DNA from 2 places in the Marinomonas mediterranea MMB-1 genome. Region 2 is predicted to be linked to the other one. Evidence: predicted binding sites of a transcription regulator. Region 2 holds the regulator's gene; the other holds the start of a gene.

Region 1 (11,000 bases), 1.3 Mb from region 2:
AGTCGCATTTTTAGGCACACGTTTTTCGATGGAAAGTGAGTTTTATGTCAAACGCCTGTCGGCAAACTATGGCTTAGAGGTTCTCATACCAAATGAACAAGACAGAGAAATAATCCACAACGTGATTTATAAGGAGCTTTGTCAGGGAAAAATCAGCGCCTCGTCAAAAAAACATTATCTCCAAATTATTGAAAAGCTTCGGTCTGAAGGTGCAGAATGCGTCATCGCTGGCTGCACAGAAATCACTCTACTCATCAAACAACAAGATCTCGCAATACCTTTGTTTGACACAACCCAAATACATGCAAGTGCGGCTGCCGTAAATGCGCTCGTTGACGAGCTAAATAATACGCCCTAGATAGTGCGCTCATAATAAATATTTATTTGTCTCGACTTCGTAATATATATCATTAAAAATAGAAATATCAGAATGAGACCTATATACGAAGTCGAGAGCGAATCAATAACCAATCTATTTTTAGCACGGTAATAGAGCGCTTAGTCGTTGTGTAAAGATCTCGAATTATAACGATGGCTTTCGAGAGATCTATCTATGAAAATTAAGAGCAAGCTGCTCATAGCATTTTCGGTCGCGACACTACTCCCCGTCGCCCTAGTAACCATAATCACCGCAGTACTGTCTTCCAATCAAGCTTTAGAAGACTTTTCTGAAAACAGTAACCAAACACTCGCCGCTGTCGAAAAGTCATTTGATCAATTTATTGACGACATACGACATGTGGTCGGCTACCTCTCTGAAAGCGATAACGTTACCGCCGCGAATGCCGCACCACTTACAACCTACTATGAAACATCCGGCAAGGCACCCAGCGCTGTGTCACAAAAAGTAGGTGGACGAGAAGCCGCTCTTTTCAATATGTTTGAGGATCTAGGCAAGAACAACCCAAACTATGTTTACGTCTATATGGGGGACAAAGACGGCGGTTACATGGAATGGCCGGGCACTTACGGGTACAGCGAGTGGCACCCTAAAAATGAACCTTGGTATGATATAGCGGTTAAAAACGCAGGCAAAACCGTTTTAAGAGAAGCTTATTACTGGGAGCCTGATGATGCAGTCTATGTATCCGCGGTTCGATCGTATAATAAAGGTAATCAGCTAGGCGGTGTCGTTGCGATCGATTTCTCGATAAAAACCCTGACGGAAATGGCTCGACAAACCAAACTAGGTAAAGAAGGCAGCCTAATGGTAATTGAGGACGGTGGGACCATTCTGGTCGACGCGCTGCATCCTGAAAATAACTTTAAAGCGGTCAACAGCCTTAGCGGTGAGGCGTATCAAAAAATAGCAAATACCTCATCTGGCCTAGTCCGTTTCTCACTCGAAGGAAAAGACTATGCGGCGAACGTCTACACCTCCCCCACTCTAAAATGGAAATTTGTTGGATTGGTTCCAACATCAGAAATTTATGCCGGCTCAATCGAACTCATTAAGACAACGATTTTAGTCAGTAGTGTTTTGTTGATCGCGTTTATCCTACTTAGCTTCTTTATTGCCAAACGCTTGATTACTCCAATCGAATCTGTCTCTGGACACCTGCGAGTCATCGCCGAAGGTGAAGGCGATTTAACTGCTAAAATTGACACCGATTCAAATGATGAAACCGGTGTGCTCTCAAACTGGTTTAACCAATTTATCGAAGCAACACGCAAACTCATTCAAGACATTAAACACTCTAGTATCGAAATTGACGACACGGCGGCGAAAACCGCAGAGAAAGCGCACGATGTCGCGCGCTCAACCGGCGATCAACTGCAATCTATTGAACTGATTTCGGCAGCGGGTCAGCAAATGGTGCTTGCGGCGAACGAAGCGGCCGAGAACTGCGTTCACACCGCTAAATTCTCCGAGCAAGGGCTGGAAACAACCGTTGCGGGTAAGAAGCTTATCCAAACTAATGCCGACGGCGTTACGCGTCTTGGAAGTCGACTGGAGGAATCGAATAGAATCATTTCGGATTTGGAGAAAGAGACCGGTAACATCAATCAAATTCTATCGACGATTCAAGACATCGCAGAACAAACAAACTTACTTGCCTTAAACGCAGCAATCGAAGCCGCGCGAGCTGGAGAGCAAGGTCGAGGATTTGCAGTCGTTGCAGATGAAGTTCGTAGCTTGGCACAACGAACTCAAGAATCAACGGAGCAGATCGGTGGCATACTGACACAGCTATCCAGCAAAACCAGTCAGGCCTCACGTTCTATGATCGAAAGCCTCAACGAATCCGAAAACGCAACAGGGCTTTCAATGGAAGCACTTAACGCATTTAATAAAATCGAAGAGGTTGTGAAGCAAATGAAAGACATGACCATGCAAACAGCGGCCTCGGCTGAAGAGCAACGAGCCGTTACGGAAGATGTGAATGCGAACATCACAAACATCAGTGATTCCGCACACCATATCTCCTCCATTTCTGACGAAGTAGCGACACTTTGTAAACAACAGGATTCCTTGAGCAAACACCTTTTCGCTATGGTGACTCGTTTCAAGACAGAATAAAAAAGGCTAAAAAAAGGGAGCGAAAACGCTCCCTATGCCCTGTTCGAGTCTAATTGATGCCAGTCACTAGATTCGGATGATTGAAGGGCAGAACTTATGACGAAAGATGACCAAGAGCGTGTCTATAACCCGCCTTCAGTCAATGCCTTTGGATCAAGCAGCCTCGTTAGCTCTTCACGACTCAGGTCAGTCTCCTGCTCTGCAACGTCAATGATCGCTCGACCCTCTCGGTAAGCCAGCTTGGCTATCTCGGCAGCTTTTAGGTAACCAATGATGGGGTTTAATGCCGTCACAAGAATTGGATTCTTATCCAATGCTTCGTTCAGCTTATCTTGATTCACTTCTAACGTGTCGATCGCTTTTTCAGCCAATAAGACGGCGCTGTTTGAAAGCAACTCAATACTGAACAATAAATTAGCGGCGATAACAGGCAACATCACATTTAATTCAAAGTTTCCAGACTGCCCGCCAATCGTGATCGTCGTATCATTCCCGATGACTTGCGCTGCGACCATGGCTGTCGCTTCAGGAATAACTGGGTTTACTTTACCCGGCATAATAGAGGAGCCAGGCTGGAGTGCTTCTAATGTAATTTCACCTAACCCAGCAAGTGGACCCGAGTTCATCCAACGCAAGTCGTTTGCAATTTTCATAAAAGTAACTGCAATGGTTTTTAATACTCCAGACACCGCTACTACGGTATCTTGGGAGCCAATGAGCGCAAAGAAATCATCCGCTGGGACAAAGTCAACATTGGTAAGATTACCCAATTCTTTTGCGATGAGCGTAGCGAATTCAGGATGAGCATTTATGCCAGTCCCAACCGCCGTTCCACCTTGAGCTAAACGCAGTAGTTTTGATTTTACAGCGGTTAGATTGTCGATGTTATCTTGTATCTGCGACGCCCATGCATTAAATGTCTGATCAAACCGAACGGGCATCGCATCCATCAAATGCGTACGGCCTGTTTTCGTAACCCCTTTTAGCGCCGTCGCCTTTGCTGAAATTCGAGCTTTTAAGTGCTGTAGCGCAGGCAATAACACATCAGAAATTTCAATCGCTGCACTTACATGAATGGCACTAGGAATGATGTCATTACTACTCTGCCCAAAATTGACGTGATCATTAGGGTTCACATTATCGGTGGCGTGCTTTGTTGCCAGCGTTGCAATGACTTCATTGGCATTCATGTTAGAACTGGTGCCCGAGCCCGTTTGAAAAATATCAACGGGGAAATGCTGCATAATATCATTCTGTTCGAGAAGTTCATTACACGCAGACTCAATCGAACCAGCAACGTCTTTCGACACACAATCCAATTTAAAATTGGTGCGTGCAGCCGCCAATTTTATCAGTACAAGCGCTCGGATAAACGCTTCTGGCATTGGTTTCCCACTGATCGGAAAATTGTTAATTGCACGTTGAGTTTGAGCGCCATACAGCGCATTTTCGGGTACTTGAAGTTCCCCCATACTGTCTTTTTCTATGCGTACATTCACGTTTATATCACTCATTTTTAGGTACTTTTTCTAAAACACTTTTTTACTCAGTACTTTTCTTTTAAGTACATTTTGTCAGTACTTTTTATCAGCACTTTTTTGCAAGTGCTTTGAATACTCTTTCTTCCACACGGGGTCCCGAGGGAACCCTAGAAAGAGTAAGCTCTCGCCTCTGACGGATAGATTGCTATTGCGTTAAGTAACGACGACTTAGCGTGCGTAAGGCTTGCTCTAATTGGAAATAGTCTGTCGCGTCCTGCTCAGTGATAATTAAGCGGTTTAGCTTTTGAAGAGGTCGATAGATATGATCAAGACACATTGATCTCCAGTGATACGCGACGTTTGTATCACAGATGGTTTCTAGCAATACATCGAACACGCGACGATACAAAGTATTTGCATCCGATACGTTTAGTCGTTCCGCGTAACGCTCGCAGGTTTTTAAGTAATGCTCTAGCACCTGAGGAGAATCCTCGCAGTGCCCTCGTTTAATAACTTGCTCAAGTACTGAAAAAGGAACAATAAAATGACTCATAGCTAACCTCTCAAGGATGCAAATGATAATAATTATCATATTGAGTCAGGATACGTACTCTGTCAAGAACGAAGTAAGAATTATTTATTTTTTATAATGAGAATCATTAATTTAATGTTTCAGATCAAGTTTGAGCGAATGAACGGCACTTTATGAAAACGGCGAATTGATAAATGCTATTTAGAGAGGAAACTTTCTAAAGCGTAACCTTAGGGAAAATCACTAAGGTTACGCGGTGATGGGCTAATAAGATCAAAAGATACGGATTAGCTGTATTCGCTAAGATTAGTGGTGATGACCGCCCACACCATGAGCATGGCCATGTGCGACTTCATCTTCTGATGCTTCACGAGTATCGATAATCTCTACCGAGAAGGTAAGCTCTTTGCCTGCTAACGGGTGATTTGTATCGACCGTCGCATGCTTAAGACCTGCTTTAATGATGGTAACCTGACGCATCCCTTGATCCGTTTTAATCATTGCGACCATTCCAGGCTTCCAACGTTTAGCGCCTTGAAGGTGCTTAATCGGCACCTGCTGAGCAGCATCGTCTTTACGCTCACCGTATGCATCAGCGCATGCAACCGTGACGTCAAATTGATCACCTGTATCTCTGCCTTCCATTGACTTCTCAAGGCCAGGTATTATGTTGCCGTGACCGTGTAAATAGGCAAGTGGATCACTGCCAGCGGACGTTTCAATCAGCTCATCACCCTCACGTAAAGTGTAATGAAACTGCACTACGGTGTTTTTAGAAATTGCCATGTTGGTTCCTTAGAGAGCTCGTAAGCAAAAGCGCAATTTTACACGAGCTAATTACATTGGGAAGCATTGCCTAATAAAGAGCGGTTGGTAAAGAGTTTTTAACAAAGAAGTAACAGCGAAGGCTTAACAAACAAGCGCTCTAAAAAACACCAAACTCTAAGGCATCATCGGTAATGTGTATTTCATCTATGAGCGTTGCTGCCAGTTTCTCAGTTGCATTATGATCTAAGCGATAAATAGGATGCACATCAAAATACTGTACAATCGCTTGCTCTAACTCATCGTGAACACTTCCCAAGGTTGATCTGAGCATCTGATCGCTAAAGTTCGTTCCCTGTACAGAGACTTCAGTCAGTTTAGGGGCAACGAGATAAACCAGATCGTCATCAAGCCGAACGCCCGACTCTAGTTTTGGCACCAAGGATGTCGTCATCGTAAAGGTTTTTCCAAAGGCTTCTATTGAGCCTTGAATATCCGTATCCAAGACGATTTTAACAATACCGCCAAACTCCGAGCTCAAATCAATATCTGCACGCTTAACTAACAATACGAGATCCAGTGCTTTGTCTTCCAATGTCAGCCTAATTCGGTCAGGTTGTTTTTCTGCCAACCTTGTTGCGACCTCTCTATTCAGCGCTTCCTCGCTTAAACTCACGCCATTACAGCCGCTTAAAAACAGCGGAAAAAGCACGATCAGCAGTAAACTAGTCTTTCTCATTCTTTAACCTTGTTCCAATTGTCTTATATTTCGTTTTTTAAACCAAAGATGCATAAAATCTTCTGTGACCTTCTGCTCAATTTCGACCGCTTCTTCTGTTGGGCAAAATAAAGAGACGGTAAACACATTAAATCCTTCGGATGTTGTCGTTATTCTGACTCTAGGTTCTGGACCCGAGATCTTAATATCCAGCCGTTTTTCAATCAGACTATTATATCGAATCGCGACCTCGTGAAAGTGCTCACTGTACTCTCGCAATCGTTCTAAAATCTCATCTTTAATTTCAAACAGATTCACGTCATCAGTGTGTCTTGATATGGAAAAACTATGCTCAATGTAGCGGCGCATGTAATTCAAGTTTTGAACCGCAGACGTCAATAGTTGACTATTTGGCACGACGGTCGTTCTACCTGTATAGGCATAACTTCTGCCGATAAGGTCAACTTCAAATAAGGTTGTCGAAAGCCAATCACTGTCCGTTACTTCACCTTCATATTGACCTATTTTGACCCAATCTCCGACCTGATATGGTCGAGCACTGGCCTTATAAAATGCCCCGACAATACACTGAATAAATTCCTTTAACGCTATAATTAACGCCACAATAAATGCGGCGATGGATATAGCAATATTTTGAAGTTCAGTCGACCATATAATGATTAACCCGACGACCATCAATAAGTTTAAAAAATTATCAATGGCATTCAGCCGTTGTCTTTTAATATCGTGCTCTAAGCGTGGGTGAATACGTACTAACCTTTTGGTATATCGCCGAAGAACAAGGATAGCGACCACCCAAACCAGCGTATAGGGAAGTTCAGAATTAGTAGATAAAAACGTCCAATTTAAATCAGACATATTAAGTTGTGAGAAATCGAAATTCACCCGTTATAGACCTTCAAAAATAAATCATAGTAAGAACGATATTAGCACCAATGACCTTCGCTGTTTTGTGCTGACAACCACTAAAACAAACGTATCCATTCCATACAGCATAATACAGGACAAATAGGACTAGACAATGAAGCTATATACTGTATATTTATACAGTATATTATCTGAGAGGTGCTCAATTATGCCTGTAATTATTAAATATGTTGTAGAACGTAACGGAAGTGAAAAAATGACCTTTACGAACAAGTCTGATGCTGATGCGTATGACAAATTGCTGGATACCGCTGATGCCTTAGCAGACCTTATCTCATCTGGATATATACTAGAAGACCCTGCTCAAGTCGAGACACTGGCCATGTTCTTAGCTAACAATAAGAATGACGTGCTCGCAGCGCTTGGCAACAAACGCAAAAAAACGAAACCTTCGCTTGATGCTACCTCTGAAAAAGCGTCAGACATTCAACCTAAGTCACCCGACCTGTTGGATGAACTCGTTATCGAACCAGACGAAGACACCGCCTATTCAGAAGACGATATCTCTGAAAGCACCACGCAGTTTGAAGCGGTCGATGATTACCTAGATACTGATGCCGCGTAATCAAAAAAACGTGGGAGAAAGGTGTAGGCAAATACGAATTGCCTACACCTAACATCTAACAGAATTTAAAAACACCGCTCTTAAATCGGTAAGCTTATAAGCCATGCTAACCAAGCCAGCGACAACCCTAGACATATAATCGTTGCGATACGCGGTGTGCTTGCTGAATCTGTTCCATCCACAAGTTCTGCCGTGCTTTTTCGTCCCGTTATCATTGCTCGCACTAACCGCTCTCCTAGTTTCAGTTCATGAAACAAAACCGCGGCAATATGAAAAGCGACAAGATAGAGCATGATGTCTGGCAAGGTATGGTGAATATACGCCATGGTTTCAAGAGTATCGTCTGAAGCACTTTCATAAAACGGCCCATACCAAAACACCTCGTCGCTCGAAAAAAGTCCGGAAATCCACTGAGCGCTTAGCAATACAATAAGTAACACCACCATTAATGCGCCAATTGGATTGTGACCTGCATGCTTATCTCCTTTAGTGGGCGATTTCATGCTCGATAACAAGGACTTTGCGTATTGCAATACGCTAATAGGGCCTTTTACAAACTCACTGAAGCGGGCGTACTTTGACCCGAAAAAGCCATATAACACGCGAGCGATAATCAATGCAGACATTATATATCCAGCATAAAAGTGCCACTGAAAATAATCTTCGTCTGATTTACCCGTAAAAATCAAAACACTGAATGCAGCCACTAATAACCAGTGAAATGCTCTAATTGGCCAATCCCACACTAACGTTTGACTCGCTTTATTCATTATCGCCCTCCAGTTATACGCTCACAGCGCCAATTTATTCAATTCTTGATTCAGTTTAAGGAAGTTTTCGCAAACGCAATCTATATTAAAAATAACAAATTCATGGTGAAAAGTAGACTTTTTAAAAACGATAACGTTTCCTTCTTGGTTTAAATATTGCTTTTTTATTTTAATAGACCTTTGCACGGAGTCACGAGCGACGCCAAAACAAGGTAAAAATAGACAAAAAAGCGGAGTTTATGAGTTATAAATATACATCTCGCATCTATTTTTAATAAGGTATTGGAGCACGTAGCAGTCATACAAAGATCTCTTTTAATGCGTTTTCTAAACAAGCAATCCATTTAGAAAATTAAGGAAGCATTCGTAATACGCTCACACTTGGATGGATGGGACATATGGTTGTATTAGGTTTAGTCGTAGGAAGTATTCTCATTGCTTTAGTGTATTGGCTAATAACGCATGGACATTTTCAGTTTCAAAGACATCAATACATAGAAGCAGACAGCAATGAGGTTTATAAAGAAATTGCAAACCTAGCGACGTGGCCAAGCTGGTGCGTTTGGCGCTCATACGACCCTGATGCAGACATACAACTAGACTACTTTGATAGCCAATCCATTTCCGCGTCGTCTTTGATAATTGAGAGTAACAAGATTGCTCCGACGAGCGTTCAAAGACAATCCGAAGATGAAGTTGAGCAAGTCGCTACCTTTTTGATCGACAGCCCAAGCCTATACTGGCAGTCCTTTACCATCTATGCCCACCTAACCCAACGATCACACAACACCCTTATCACCTTTGATGTTGAGGGAAAAATACCTTTTTTTAGACGACACTTACTGCAAAAACATTTATCTCATATTACCTTGGACATCGAGTTATCGCTTATTTCTTTAAAAAATAGGATGGAAAGAAAAATTCAACATCGTTCCAGCATTACGTTTGAATTAGAAGGTTGCCAAAGACTTGATACGCTTGATGCTGTGATCCGCCCATTTGAAGCGACAGAACAATCCATTTCACAAGTCATGGAGATTGGGTTCCATGAGCTGTTCGTTGCCTTAGGGCCCGAGAACCCTCCCACAGGAGGATGTTTTGCCATTTATACAAAAGCAGACCTTAGTACTCATAGCTTCACAGGAAAATTAGGGGTGCCTGTTCAACGATTGACGGATTGCAACTTACATCCCGAATGCATTCGATTTTCAAGCCATTATTTACAACTTAGGTACCATGGACCATACAAACACCTTTATTTAGCGTGGCGAGTACTGAATGTTCAAGCAACGATAAATGGCTATCGCTACAACCGTTCAAAACCCGCTCTCGAACTCTATGAAGTAGGCCCCAAAGACGCAGACGATGAAGACATGTTTGTAACCATTCTGTCGCTTCCGATTAAATCTTGATCAAAAAATACCGGTGATCATTACCGGCAACCAAGAAAGCATTTACGGTCATCAAAATTAAGATAAATGCCTCACTTTCCCTCTTCATTGACTGATTTCCTCAGATCGACGCCTAAAACTGTTCATTTTTTCGTCATATTTCCGCAACAAATTAGGAGGATTATTAGTTTGGTTTGCACCAATACACAAAGGATTCATTATGAAGTTCATGCATTTGATCTCTGTTCTCGCACTTTCCGGTGCAGTTCTAAACGCTCAAGCGGAAACAATCACTGTCTATTCAGCTGGCCCAAAAGGATTGTCTAAATCCCTCGTCAAGAACTTTGAAAAAGACTCTGGTATTAAAGTAGATCTTTATCAGGCGACAGGCGGCAAGATCATGTCCCGCTATCAAGCTGAAAAGTCGAATCCACATGTTGATGTCATGATTTCATCATCATTAGGTCATGCTATTACGCTAACGAAGGCTGGAGAATTACTACCTTATCAATCTCCTAATGCGAAAAACGTTCCTGACTTTTTGAAGTCTGATACCTATGTCTCTCAAGGTGCAGCGGTACTGGCAATTGCCTACAACACTCAAAGTACGTTGCCAGAACCTAAGCTTTGGTCTGACTTGACGAAGCCGGAGTACAAAAACCAGATTACTATGCCCGACCCTAGTAAATCAGGCTCGGCTTTAACGCTTGTAGAAGGTCTAACTGAAAAAATGGGCGACGATGCATGGACGTTGTTTTCCGGCCTGAAACAAAACGACATTCTGATTCCTGGAGCAAACAAGGCGGCTCTAAACCCCGTCCTTCAGGGTGCAAAGTCCGTCGTATTTGGTGCGGTTGACTACATTGCGTTAGGTCTTAAGAAGAAAGGCGAAACGCTAAACGTTATTTACCCAGAAGACGGCACGGTTCTCGCGCCACGCCCGATTATGATTCTTAAATCAACCCAACATGCAGACGCCTCAAAGCGCTTTGTCGATTATATTTTGTCTAACAAAGGTCAAAATATGGTGTCAAATACATTAATCTTGCCTGCTAGAACAGACATCTCTACATCACGTCCAGGGTTTGATGATCTAAAACTAATCACGTTTGACCAAATGACCGCAGCAGCGCACGCGCAGGCAACTAAGAACAAGTTTGCGAGCATTATGGGACAATAAGGAATGTCGATGTATTCCAACGCGAGAGGGAGTCGTCTCCCTCTCGCGTTTAACCTTGTCTCTATTTTTTCTCTGTTCTTGATCATCGGGTTACCGGTGATTTCCGTGGTGCTGTTTGCCATATTTCCA
Region 2 (11,000 bases):
CATAAAACCGTAAGGTCCGTAGTCAATCGTTTCGCCTAAAATACTGAAGTTGTCAGTATTCATGACGCCATGCTGGAAACCAACGGCTTGCCAATGAGCAATCATATTGGCCGTTCGTAGCACAATGTCCTGAAACATTGAAAGGATGGGGAGTTCTTCATCCAAACAATGAGGAAAATGGTGCTCAAGACAATACTGCATAAGCGCATCCAGCTCATCGGTTTTGCCTGAGTAATAGAAGTATTCGAAATGACCAAAGCGGATATGAGTCTTAGCAACGCGTGCGAGCATAGCGCCGAGCTCTGGTCGTTCCCGGTAAACGGCTTGCGTTGAGTCATACAGAGCCAACGCACGACTGCTGGGAATCCCGAGTGCATGCATGTATTCGCTAACTAAATATTCACGAATAGAAGATCGAAGCACCGCTCTACCATCACCCATTCGAGAAAATGGGGTCAACCCCGCTCCCTTAATATGCAAATCATAAAAATCGCCATTTTGCGTTTCTAACTCGCCGAGTAAAACGCCACGACCATCGCCAAGTTTAGGAGAGAAACCACCAAATTGGTGACCTGCGTAGACCATACTGAGGCATTTGGGGATGTCGAGTTCACCACTTAACGTATCAAGTGTTGTAGGATCTTTAAAATCTACATTGAGGAATTGAGCAAGGGGTTCGTTTATCTCGACTAATCGCTGTTCGTTTAGAGGTTTGATACGTTCTTCTGAATAAAAGGCTGGCCCTAACCCGTGAAAACGATGATGCAAAAACATCCGCACTCCAATTGATGATTAATCTGGATTCTCGCCTTTTAAGAGAAGGCGGCCTATAGCAAACTACACGCGTAGTTTATAGCGCGCAGTTTGCAAAACAGTCATAACATCGCTTAGAGACGCTTACTCTACGACGGTGCCTACCATGTATTCACATCGAATTTTTTCGCCAACTACCCCTTCAATCTCAGGGATTAAAAAGGCGTCGTCTTCACTAGCAAAGCTTACTGATTTACCCATTTCGCCACCACGACCAGTACGACCGATACGGTGAACGTAATCTTCAGGATCTTCTGGCAGAGTATAGTTCACAACCAACTCAATGTTATCAACATGGATACCGCGACCAGCGACGTCCGTTGCTACCAGTACTTGGATGCGGCCATCTTTGAAGTTTTTCAACGTTTTTACGCGCTTATCTTGGCTAACTTCACCCGATAGGATCGCGCAATTAATTTTCGCTTCTTTCAGAAGTTCGTACAACTCGCGCGTTTCGTCACGGCGGTTAGCAAAAATAATGGTACGCTGATTACCGTCATCTTCGATCAAGCTCTTAAGTACTGGCCATTTCTGATCGGCTTCAACAGTGTAGATAACTTGATCGATGTTTTTGTTCGTCGCTTCTTTAGGAACAACAGACACCTCTTTCGGAAAGTATGTCCACTGACGAGCAAGGTTTTGAATATCTTTTGGAAAGGTCGCACTGAACAGCATAGTTTGACGACGCTCTTTATGAGGCGTCATGCGAATAATGCTTTTCACGTCAGGAATGAAGCCCATCGACAACATGCGGTCTGCTTCGTCCAATACCAACACTTCTACCTTGTTCAACATCGCTTTTTTCGAGCGAGCGAAATCCAACAAGCGTCCGGGCGTCGCAACCAGAATATCAACACGTTCGGTTTCTAACGCGCGTTTTTGCTTCTCATAACTCATTCCACCAACAAGTGAAATAACGTTAAGCGAACAGTTCTGCGTGATCTTTTCCGCTTCGTCCGCAATTTGTAGAGCCAACTCGCGCGTTGGAGCAATAATCAAACCACGCGCCATGTTGCGAGCACGTTCCTCTTCAACAGGGTAATCCAAGAAGTCACTGACCATCGCCAATAGGAATGCAGCCGTTTTACCTGTTCCCGTTTGCGCTTGTCCGATTAAGTCATAACCTTCAAGCGTTGCAGGCAAGGTAGCGGCTTGTATTTCACTGCAATATTCAAAGCCCATCTCTGAAACAGATTTAAGTACACGATCGGGTAAGTTAAGATCATGAAACCGAACTTTACCTTCCACTTCAGGTACTTGGAAGTCATCAATAGACCAGATTTTTTCTGAAGTCACTTGAGTAGCAGAATCACTAGCGGCTTTGTTTGCTGGAGCGCGATTACGCTTGCGCGAGCGTCGAGGGCGACTGGGTTTTGAGTTCTGCTCTTTAGCAATGTCTTCGTTTTTAGTATCCATTTTGTAGTCTATGTGACCTTTTAGAGATTGATGGTTAAATTTGGGTAGAGAGTTTACCTAAACAGTCGGATTTTATCATTACTAATTCGCAATTAGGTTTTCTCTCGTACCATGTATTTGTAAATAAAGGTGTTCAAAAGGTTCATTAAGCACTAATAATACGCGCTTTACCTCGGCACCAATGGCCAAGGTAAGCCATTTCCAATTTAACTACCTCATTTTGTAAGGTGGCAAACTCGCAATGAGCTGAGAGCCATAGCGTTTTGTCTTAAGGCGTTTATCCATAATGTGGATTTCACCTTCATCGCTCTCGCTTCGTAGCAAACGCCCTGTTGCTTGCACAAGCTTCAGTGAGGCATCTGGAATCGAAATCTCCATAAATGGATTACCACCTCGTTTTTGAATCCATTCAGCGAGCGTTGCTTCCACTGGGTCATCAGGCACGGAAAACGGTATTTTCGCAATAAATACGCGTGTTAAATATTTACCTGGCAAGTCGACCCCCTCGGCAAAACTCGCCAAACCAAATAACAAACTGCCTTTGTCTTTATCTAGCCTTTCTTTATGGCTATCTAAAATAATACGCTTTGATTGCTCCCCCTGAATAAGCAAAATGGCTTTCAACGAGTCGTTCACTTGATCTGCCACTGACTCCATTTGCTTGCGAGAGGAAAACAAGACCAAGCTACCTTGCGTTAGATCGATGTGCTTATTTAAATACTGTACAATCTCTTTGGTATGGTCATCGGCCTTATTCGGCTCACTAACGAAGTCGGGTACAATCAGTTCTGCCTTGTTGGCAAAGTCAAACGGGCTAAGAACACGCAGATATTCTGATTCTCTCGGCACACCGGAACGCATATTAAATCGATTAAACTGATTGAGCGCAGTCAAGGTGGCAGACGTAACGACAGCGCCAAAGCACTTATCCCAGAGTTGCATTCTTAATGTGTGAGCCGCCAATATTGGCGAAGCGCCAAGCTCAATATCTTGCTCTAAACCTTGACCAACCACTTCGAGCCATCGAGCATTCGGAGGGTAATTGAGATCATCCTGATGAGAATACAAACGCCACAACTCAACGGCTTGCTCTAAACGCCCTAAGATGACACCTAAGATTGGCTGCCAATTTTCGGCAGTTTCTTGGGTAACCCCCATACCTTCGTTTTGTTTTACTTTTTTACATTCATCTTGAATGCTTTCAATTTGGCCAAACAGTTTTTGGTAAGAGGTAGACAAGCTATAAGCTAACTGTCGCAACTCTTCGGGGACGACACCAAATTCGAAACGGTGTTGATTGTTCTCTAAATCAAGCCCAAGTTGCTGTATGTAAGGGGCTAACCCTTGTTGCACATACTGAATAAAATTAACAACGGTTTGTATTTGCTGGGGGATTTTCATTAACAATTGCCCCGTTAGACTCACTTCTTGAGTCAGCTCTTGCTTGAGCGTCAGTAGATTTTTTTCCAGTTGACGCAGCCAACTAATACTGCCCTGCAATCTAATTTCGTGCCTAAAGTGCCCAATTGCTTTATCTGGCAAGTGGTGGCCTTCGTCGAAGACATAAATGGTTTCATCAGGTGGGGTCAAGATAGCACCGCCACCCAGCGATAAATCCGCTAGAACAAGATCGTGGTTTGCGACAATAACATCGGCTGTCTCTATTTCAGCTCTTGCTTTGAAAAATGGGCACGCCGAAAAGTTAGCGCAATTTCGATTGGTACATTGCTGGTGGTCGGTCGTGAGTCGCCGCCAATCTTGATCTCTCAAGATACCTTCCCAGTTATCTTTATCACCATCCCAATCGCTATTTTTAAGCGCTTCGTCCATTTTTTGGTATAAGGCGGTATTCACATCATCCGTTTGTAAATGCTGCTCAAGCAACCCCGCAAACATATCGTCCGTCGCAAGTTCTTCACTGCCCATGAAGTCTTCGAGCTTATTTAAACAAAGATACCGCCCGCGACCTTTTGCCAACGTATATCGAAAAGCAACCTCTGTATGTTCGAGCAAGTCGGGCAGCTCTTTAAATAGGATTTGCTCTTGAAGCGCTACGGTTGCTGTCGAAATGACGAGCTTTACCCCTTTCGCTTTTGCAATTGGAATAGCCGACAGACAATAAGACAACGTCTTACCTGTACCAGTACCGGCCTCTACTACCGCGACATGCTTTTCACCGAGGCGTTCGCCTTCAGTGCCTTGCTTTATCCCACCTAAGGTTCGAGCAATGGTCGCAATCATTTGGCGCTGCCCTACCCGAGGTTTATGACCTTTAGATTCAAGGGACGCACGATACGCAGACTGAATTTCGTTCTTTATTTTGTCGGAAAGCATTAATCTTGTTGAGTATTTTTAAATAGACTGTATATAATAACAGTAACTGTACAAACAAACAGATGAATTATGATTAAATTAACCAAAAGACAGTCTGACGTATTGGAAACGATTCGCCAACACATTAGCGAAACCGGCTTCCCTCCCACTCGTGCAGAAATTGCCGCTCGATTGGGTTTTCGCTCACCTAATGCCGCAGAAGAACACTTAAAAGCACTTTCTAAAAAAGGTGCCATTGAAATGTTGTCCGGTGCTTCGCGTGGTATTCGCCTTATAAACGAAACGCCAGCAGGCGCAAACGATTCTGACCTGGGCCTACCCGTTGTCGGTAAGGTCGCCGCAGGCGCCCCTATTCTAGCGCAAGAAAACGTCGCGACCCACATTTCCGTCCCCCCCAGCATGTTTTCACCTAAAGCAGACTACCTACTATCCGTCAGCGGTATGAGCATGAAAGACGTTGGCATTATGGATGGCGATTTGCTTGCTGTCCATAAAACCCACGCCGTTCGAAATGGTCAAATTGTCGTCGCTCGAATTGGCGAAGAAGTGACGGTAAAACGATTTGAAAAGAAAGGCAGTAAGGTAAGACTTATTGCCGAAAACACCGAGTTCGATGATATTCTAGTGGATCTTGAGAGCGAAGAATTTGCCATCGAAGGCTTATCTGTCGGCGTTATTCGTCAAGGCATCTAGTTAAGGCACCTAAGTAGACTTTTAAGCTTTCGTATAGCGACTGTAAACGACATTACCTCCTAACCGAAAGCAAAGCACTTAGAATATCTAAAAAGCCAATGGCTCTAAAACTTAAAAGCAACGCTCATTTATTTAAGCGTTGCTTTTTTTATTTGGCGATAGAGCGAAAACCTTTCACCCTGTTTTTACAGAGAAAGGCCTTAACTAGTGCAAAACCTTAGGCATCATATCCATGTCTTCCGCCATATCCATATCCATATCCATTTGATCTGAGAAATCATCAGAATAGACATAATCAATACCCGCATGAAACATGCGTTTTGCCAACTCAAAGTAGCGATCTTTTAACAATGAGCGTGTGTCTTCTGGAATTTGCAATACAGCAAGAGGCTTTTCCGGGGCATCTGAATCATCTTCAGCCACCGGACGAAGCACAATATCACCATTATCTAACTCGACTATTTCGAGGTAAGCGTCTTTCATTCTTTAATACTCTGAGGATTCTTCTCTAAATCTCAACACCAACTCAACCAAAGAATCCAAATAGGATTTGACTGATCCGCCGAGGTCGCTTGCTGACGCTCCTATCATTTGAACATCACTTAATTGACTGCTAATCGGGTTAGGCCTGCATTCGAAATACGTATCGAAAGACGCAAGCAACATGCTAAACCAAGAATTTGAGTCGGCGCTCAAAAGCTTTAGCTCACTAAGTACAGGCACTGTGAGTTCATTATCCGTCGCATTTGTAATAAGTTGTTCTACTGTCAAATCAGCCGTTAAACCATAGGCTATCTTGACCTCTTGAAGCAAACCATTCAACGCACTACGAAGAAGAAAAGTTACGGTCGGTTCGTGACCTTGGGTGAACCAATCTCCGTCAGACGACTTAATCTCACTGATAAGTCGTCGTGCGCTGTCTAATCGCTGATTCGTTAGGCTTGCTGGGTTAAGAGGGCTCATTTCTTTTTCTTGCCTTCTTCAACAACCCATTTACCATTTTGATGGAATGCTTTCCAACCAGTCGGCTTGCCATTCTCTTCTGTCATGACATATTGCTCTTTCGTCTTACGGCTGTATCGAATCACAGTTGGGCGTCCTTCGTTATCCATAACTGGCGCATCAGAGAAGAAATGATATTTAGGATCAATCTGATCCATATAAGGGATCAACTCTGATACAAGTGGTGCACGCGTTTCCCGCTTACGTGGGAATTGGCTAGCCGCTAAGAATAGGCCCGTTGCACCATCTCTTAACACATAGTGGTCTTCCACTTTTTGACAAGCTAAATCCGGCATCGCAACAGGGTCCATTTTTGGTGGCGCCGCTTCACCGTTTTTCAATAACTTCCGAGTGTTTTTACATTCTTCGTTTGTACAACCAAAGTACTTGCCAAAACGACCTGTTTTTAGCTGCATTTCAGAGGAACATTTATCACACTCAATAACGGGGCCATCATAACCCTTAATTTTAAAAGCGCCTTTTTCGACTTCGTATCCCGAACAACTTGGATTGTTACCACAAACATGAAGCTTGCGAGTTTCATCCATCAGATAGCTGTCCATTGCCGAATCACAAATCTTACAGCGCTTCTTATTAATAAGTGCTTTAGATTCACCCTCATCATCGTCCACCGCAACCGCTTCGTCACCGCTAACAAGGTTAATCGTCGCTTTACAACGTTCTTTTGGCGGAAGCGCATAGCCAGAACAGGACAAAAACACGCCGGTGGCTGCAGTACGTATCTGCATTGGACGACCACATTTCGGGCATTCTACATCGGTCGGTGTTGGCTGGTTTTGCAGCATACCTTCTTCTGGGTGTTCAGCTTTTGTCAGCGTATTGCTGAAATCAGCGTAAAATGCATCCAGCGTTCTAATCCAATCGTCTTCGCCTTGGGCAATTTCATCCAACTGCTCTTCCATTTGAGCGGTAAAACTAAAATTCATTAGCTGTGAAAAGCTGCCAACAAGTCGTTCCGTTACGATATCGCCCATTTTTTCAGCATAGAAACGACGATTATCAACACGCACATACCCTCGATCTTGAATGGTCGAAATGATTGAGGCGTACGTTGACGGACGGCCAATCCCTCGCTTTTCAAGTTCTTTAACCAAGCTTGCTTCACTGTAGCGCGCAGGTGGTCTAGTAAAGTGCTGCTCGGGCAACAACTCATTTAAACCCAGTGTATCGCCTTTTTGAATATCAGGCAGAATCATGTCTTCTGCTTTCTTTCCTACAGGTGTTAGAACACGGGTATAACCATCAAAGCGTAAGATTCGACCACGCGCTTTCAGTTCGTAATCACCTGCTGTAACCGTAATACTTGTTGACGTGTATTCAGCTGGTGTCATTTGACACGCAATAAACTGATTGCGAATCAATTCATAAAGCCTGTGAGCGTCGTTATCCATCCCTTGAAGCATATTCTGCGTCACAGTCACATCAGACGGACGAATTGCCTCATGAGCCTCCTGAGCGCCTTCCTTGCTAGAATAACGAATAGGTTCTTTGGGCAAATATGCTTCACCATACTTTTCACCAACAAAATCACGCAACGCTTCCACAGCTTCATTACTTAAGTTGGTCGAGTCAGTACGCATATAGGTAATATAACCACCTTCGTAAAGACGCTGCGCCAGCATCATTGTCTTTTTTACGCCAAAGCTTAATCGTGTACTGGCCGCTTGCTGCAATGTCGATGTGATAAACGGCGCAGAAGGTTTAGAGCGCGTAGGCTTATCTTCACGGTTACTGACAACAAACCCTGAGTTTTGAATACGCGCCACATGCTCATCAGATTCAATCTGTGACGTGGGTCGATATTCTTTACCTAGGTATTTTAGCGTTTCGAATTTAACTTGTTCTTTCGACGCGGTAGCCAGTAGTGCATCTAACTCCCAAAATTCTTCAGGGTTAAACGCACGAATGTCTTTTTCACGCTCTACGATTAACCTTACGGCAACCGATTGTACTCGACCCGCTGACAAGCCACGTGCGACCTTAGACCAAAGTAGCGGTGACACCATAAAGCCAACGACGCGGTCCAAGAAACGTCGAGCCTGCTGAGCGTTAACTCGATTCATATCCAAATCAGACGGTTCATCAAACGCCGATTTAATAGCATTCTTTGTAATCTCGTTAAAGACCACTCGCTTGTAGCGAGCTTCGTCACCGCCAATCGCTTCACGTAAGTGCCAAGCTATCGCTTCCCCTTCGCGGTCCAAATCGGTCGCGAGATAGATTGTGTCAGCGTTTTTAGCAAGACGTTTAAGTTCGTCTACGACCTTTTCTTTACCGGGTAAAACTTCATAGTGCGCCTCCCAGTTATTTTCTGGGTCAACGCCCATTCTCGCGATAAGCTGTTGGCGTGATTTTTTACTTTTGTATTCCGCTTTTTCTTCAGGACTCATTTTTCGAGTAAGCGCAGCCTGTTTTGCTCGCTCTTGAGGCGTCGATTTAGAGGTCGTGCCAGTTGGTAGGTCACGGATATGACCTACACTTGACTTAACAACATAGTCGTTACCCAAGTATTTGTTGATGGTTTTGGCCTTTGCAGGCGACTCCACGATAACCAGTGATTTTCCCATTGAACTGTTTGAGCCTTATATTAAAACGTCGAAAAAGCTGCGCATGTATGCAGAATAGTGTTTCGGGGCGCAGATATTAAGCAAACACCTTTTATATGACAAGCTATCAAGGTATTGTTTCGCATATTTATCGTAATAAGTAACGTATTTGCTTTTACCTTACTTAATTAATAACCCAAGGACAATCATGGCAACACTCCAAATTTTAACAATTGCGATCCTTTTTATCATTGTCATCATCTCCGTTGTCGTTGGCACAAGAGCCCAACAAAAAGAAAAAGAAGCCACCGAACGCAAATTTAAACAGCTTCAGCTATCAAATAGAGCTGAGCGTGTCGAACAGCATCTTCGAGGCATCTTACCTATTAACACCGATAACATAGCAACTGATGCTTTGTATAGCTTTTATATCGATTGCTTGAGAGAACTTATAGACTATTCTGACAATCCTGAAAAGATTGAAGGCCTAATCGCGAAGGCGGAAGAAGAGCGCGCCGCTGACCCTCAACCTTTCGTTCCGGAACCAGACGAACTCAGTTTTCAAGAAAAAACCACCTACAAAGAGCGCCTAACAAAAACCGCAAAAATGCTACTCTACATGCGCAGAAAAGGCCGTATAAGCCACACACACTACAAACTTTGCTATGATTACTTACGCTGGTTAAATATGTGGCTACAACTAAATCGCCAGCTCATACAAGCGAATAAAAACTACCATAGTGGAGACTTACGTGTTGCCCAAACCCTATACGGCGTTATTCTCTCAAATTTAAAATCAAACACAATTGATCGCGCAGAAAAGCATCAATTAGAAAATTTCATTCAGGATCGAATGAAAGAAATCGTAGCACCACAAATCATGGCTCTACAAAACGCTGAAAATCCGGAGGAAGTGATAGAAGAGCTGTTTCTTGATTTAGGTGAAGCATCGGATCAATCGTTACTCGAAGAAGAGCAACCGGAACAGAAAAGTTAAAAAGTATAATGGGCTTCAGTACTAATCTAGACTTCTTACCTAAACCGTTTGTCTAAACGCTGAACGCAACGTTTAGACAAATAAAGGAATATTATCGAACCTCGCTCAATGACTTAATCAAGCTCGCGATACGGTCAACGGTTTTTTCATCGCCTTTTTCATTCCAATAAACACTGACCGTCGATTCGGTGACCTCAACAGCGTCAGCAATCCCTTCAAGAGCCATCATTCCATCATGTATAGCTTGCGTTATTGGAACCTCTTTTGAAACCCACCAGCTCCCATCTACCTTTACATATTTCCACACTTCATAAGGTGTAAATAAAATTACAGGGCCAAAACCTTTTACCGTTTTCGGGCGAATATAACGATAAGCACAGGTTTTTTGACTGTTTGTTACCTTATCCCACTTGTCAGGAAGATCAATTGAGGTAAGCTGAACAGTAAGTTGACACTTTCTAGCGTGCATCCGAAGTGCCATTTTTTGTCGTTCTCGTTTGGATGGCAAAACCCAAAGTGCTGACCCCATGAGAGAGACTGTGATCAAGATCACAATTAATGCTGTCATATAGTGCCTCTTTTAAAAAGTAAACTAAACTGGTAATTAACGGAGCCAGATTAGGAGTTATTTATGTTGTATAAGAGTATCATTCTAGCTGTCGACCTTACTGACGAAAGCATCAAAGTCGCCAACAAAGCCGTTGCTTTATGCAACGCTTTTAGCGCAGAACTGCACGTGGTGCATGTCATTGAGTCATTAAACTACGCCTACGGCGGTGACGTCCCCATTGACATTACAGACATTCAAAACCAGCTAAGACAAACGGCTGAAGATAAAATGTCACTACTTCTCGACCAACTGGACACGCCGAACAAAAACTACCAAATTACCCAAGGCGGCATTGAAAGCGAAATCCATCGTATTGCCGAAGAGAAACACGCAGACTTAATTGTTGTTGGTAGCCACTGCAAACACGGCCTAGCTCTATTGTTAGGCTCAACTTCAAATGGCGTCCTACACGGCTCTCCATGCGATGTTCTTGCGGTTAAGGTTAATGATCCAAATAAAGAGAAATAACCTTTGCATTTTTGGGCGGGGCAATACCTATTGACCCAATAAAATTACAAAGGCGATTCAATACAATAAAAAGGGAAGCGAACGCTTCCCTTTTTCAGTT

The links. Region 2 encodes LexA, which represses DNA repair genes until DNA is damaged. Its sites were predicted from a motif close to TACTGTNTANNTANACAGTA; they were not measured.
Region 1: a site for LexA is predicted at 7,071-7,090, ahead of MARME_RS22900 (YebG family protein). Genes of this name have one in related genera too.

What each region holds. Positions count from the first base shown of each region.
Region 1 covers NC_015276.1:3,733,178-3,744,177, forward strand. Annotated here, with positions in the region: gene MARME_RS17095 (aspartate/glutamate racemase family protein) at 1-358, shown strand, start outside; gene MARME_RS17100 (methyl-accepting chemotaxis protein) at 554-2,521, shown strand; gene MARME_RS17105 (class II fumarate hydratase) at 2,644-4,020, opposite strand; gene MARME_RS17110 (hypothetical protein) at 4,208-4,555, opposite strand; gene MARME_RS17115 (FKBP-type peptidyl-prolyl cis-trans isomerase) at 4,841-5,320, opposite strand; gene MARME_RS17120 (DUF1439 domain-containing protein) at 5,460-6,038, opposite strand; gene MARME_RS17125 (mechanosensitive ion channel family protein) at 6,042-6,923, opposite strand; gene MARME_RS22900 (YebG family protein) at 7,114-7,530, shown strand; gene MARME_RS17135 (cytochrome b/b6 domain-containing protein) at 7,611-8,300, opposite strand; gene MARME_RS17140 (hypothetical protein) at 8,699-9,712, shown strand; gene MARME_RS17145 (ABC transporter substrate-binding protein) at 9,912-10,871, shown strand; gene MARME_RS17150 (ABC transporter permease) at 10,881-11,000, shown strand, end outside.
Region 2 covers NC_015276.1:2,466,592-2,477,591, forward strand. Annotated here, with positions in the region: gene MARME_RS11270 (protein adenylyltransferase SelO) at 1-774, opposite strand, end outside; gene MARME_RS11275 (DEAD/DEAH box helicase) at 898-2,229, opposite strand; gene dinG (ATP-dependent DNA helicase DinG) at 2,440-4,563, opposite strand; gene lexA (transcriptional repressor LexA) at 4,633-5,256, shown strand; gene MARME_RS11290 (hypothetical protein) at 5,461-5,739, opposite strand; gene MARME_RS11295 (DUF6586 family protein) at 5,743-6,219, opposite strand; gene topA (type I DNA topoisomerase) at 6,216-8,846, opposite strand; gene MARME_RS11305 (hypothetical protein) at 9,034-9,822, shown strand; gene MARME_RS11310 (hypothetical protein) at 9,914-10,390, opposite strand; gene MARME_RS11315 (universal stress protein) at 10,454-10,900, shown strand.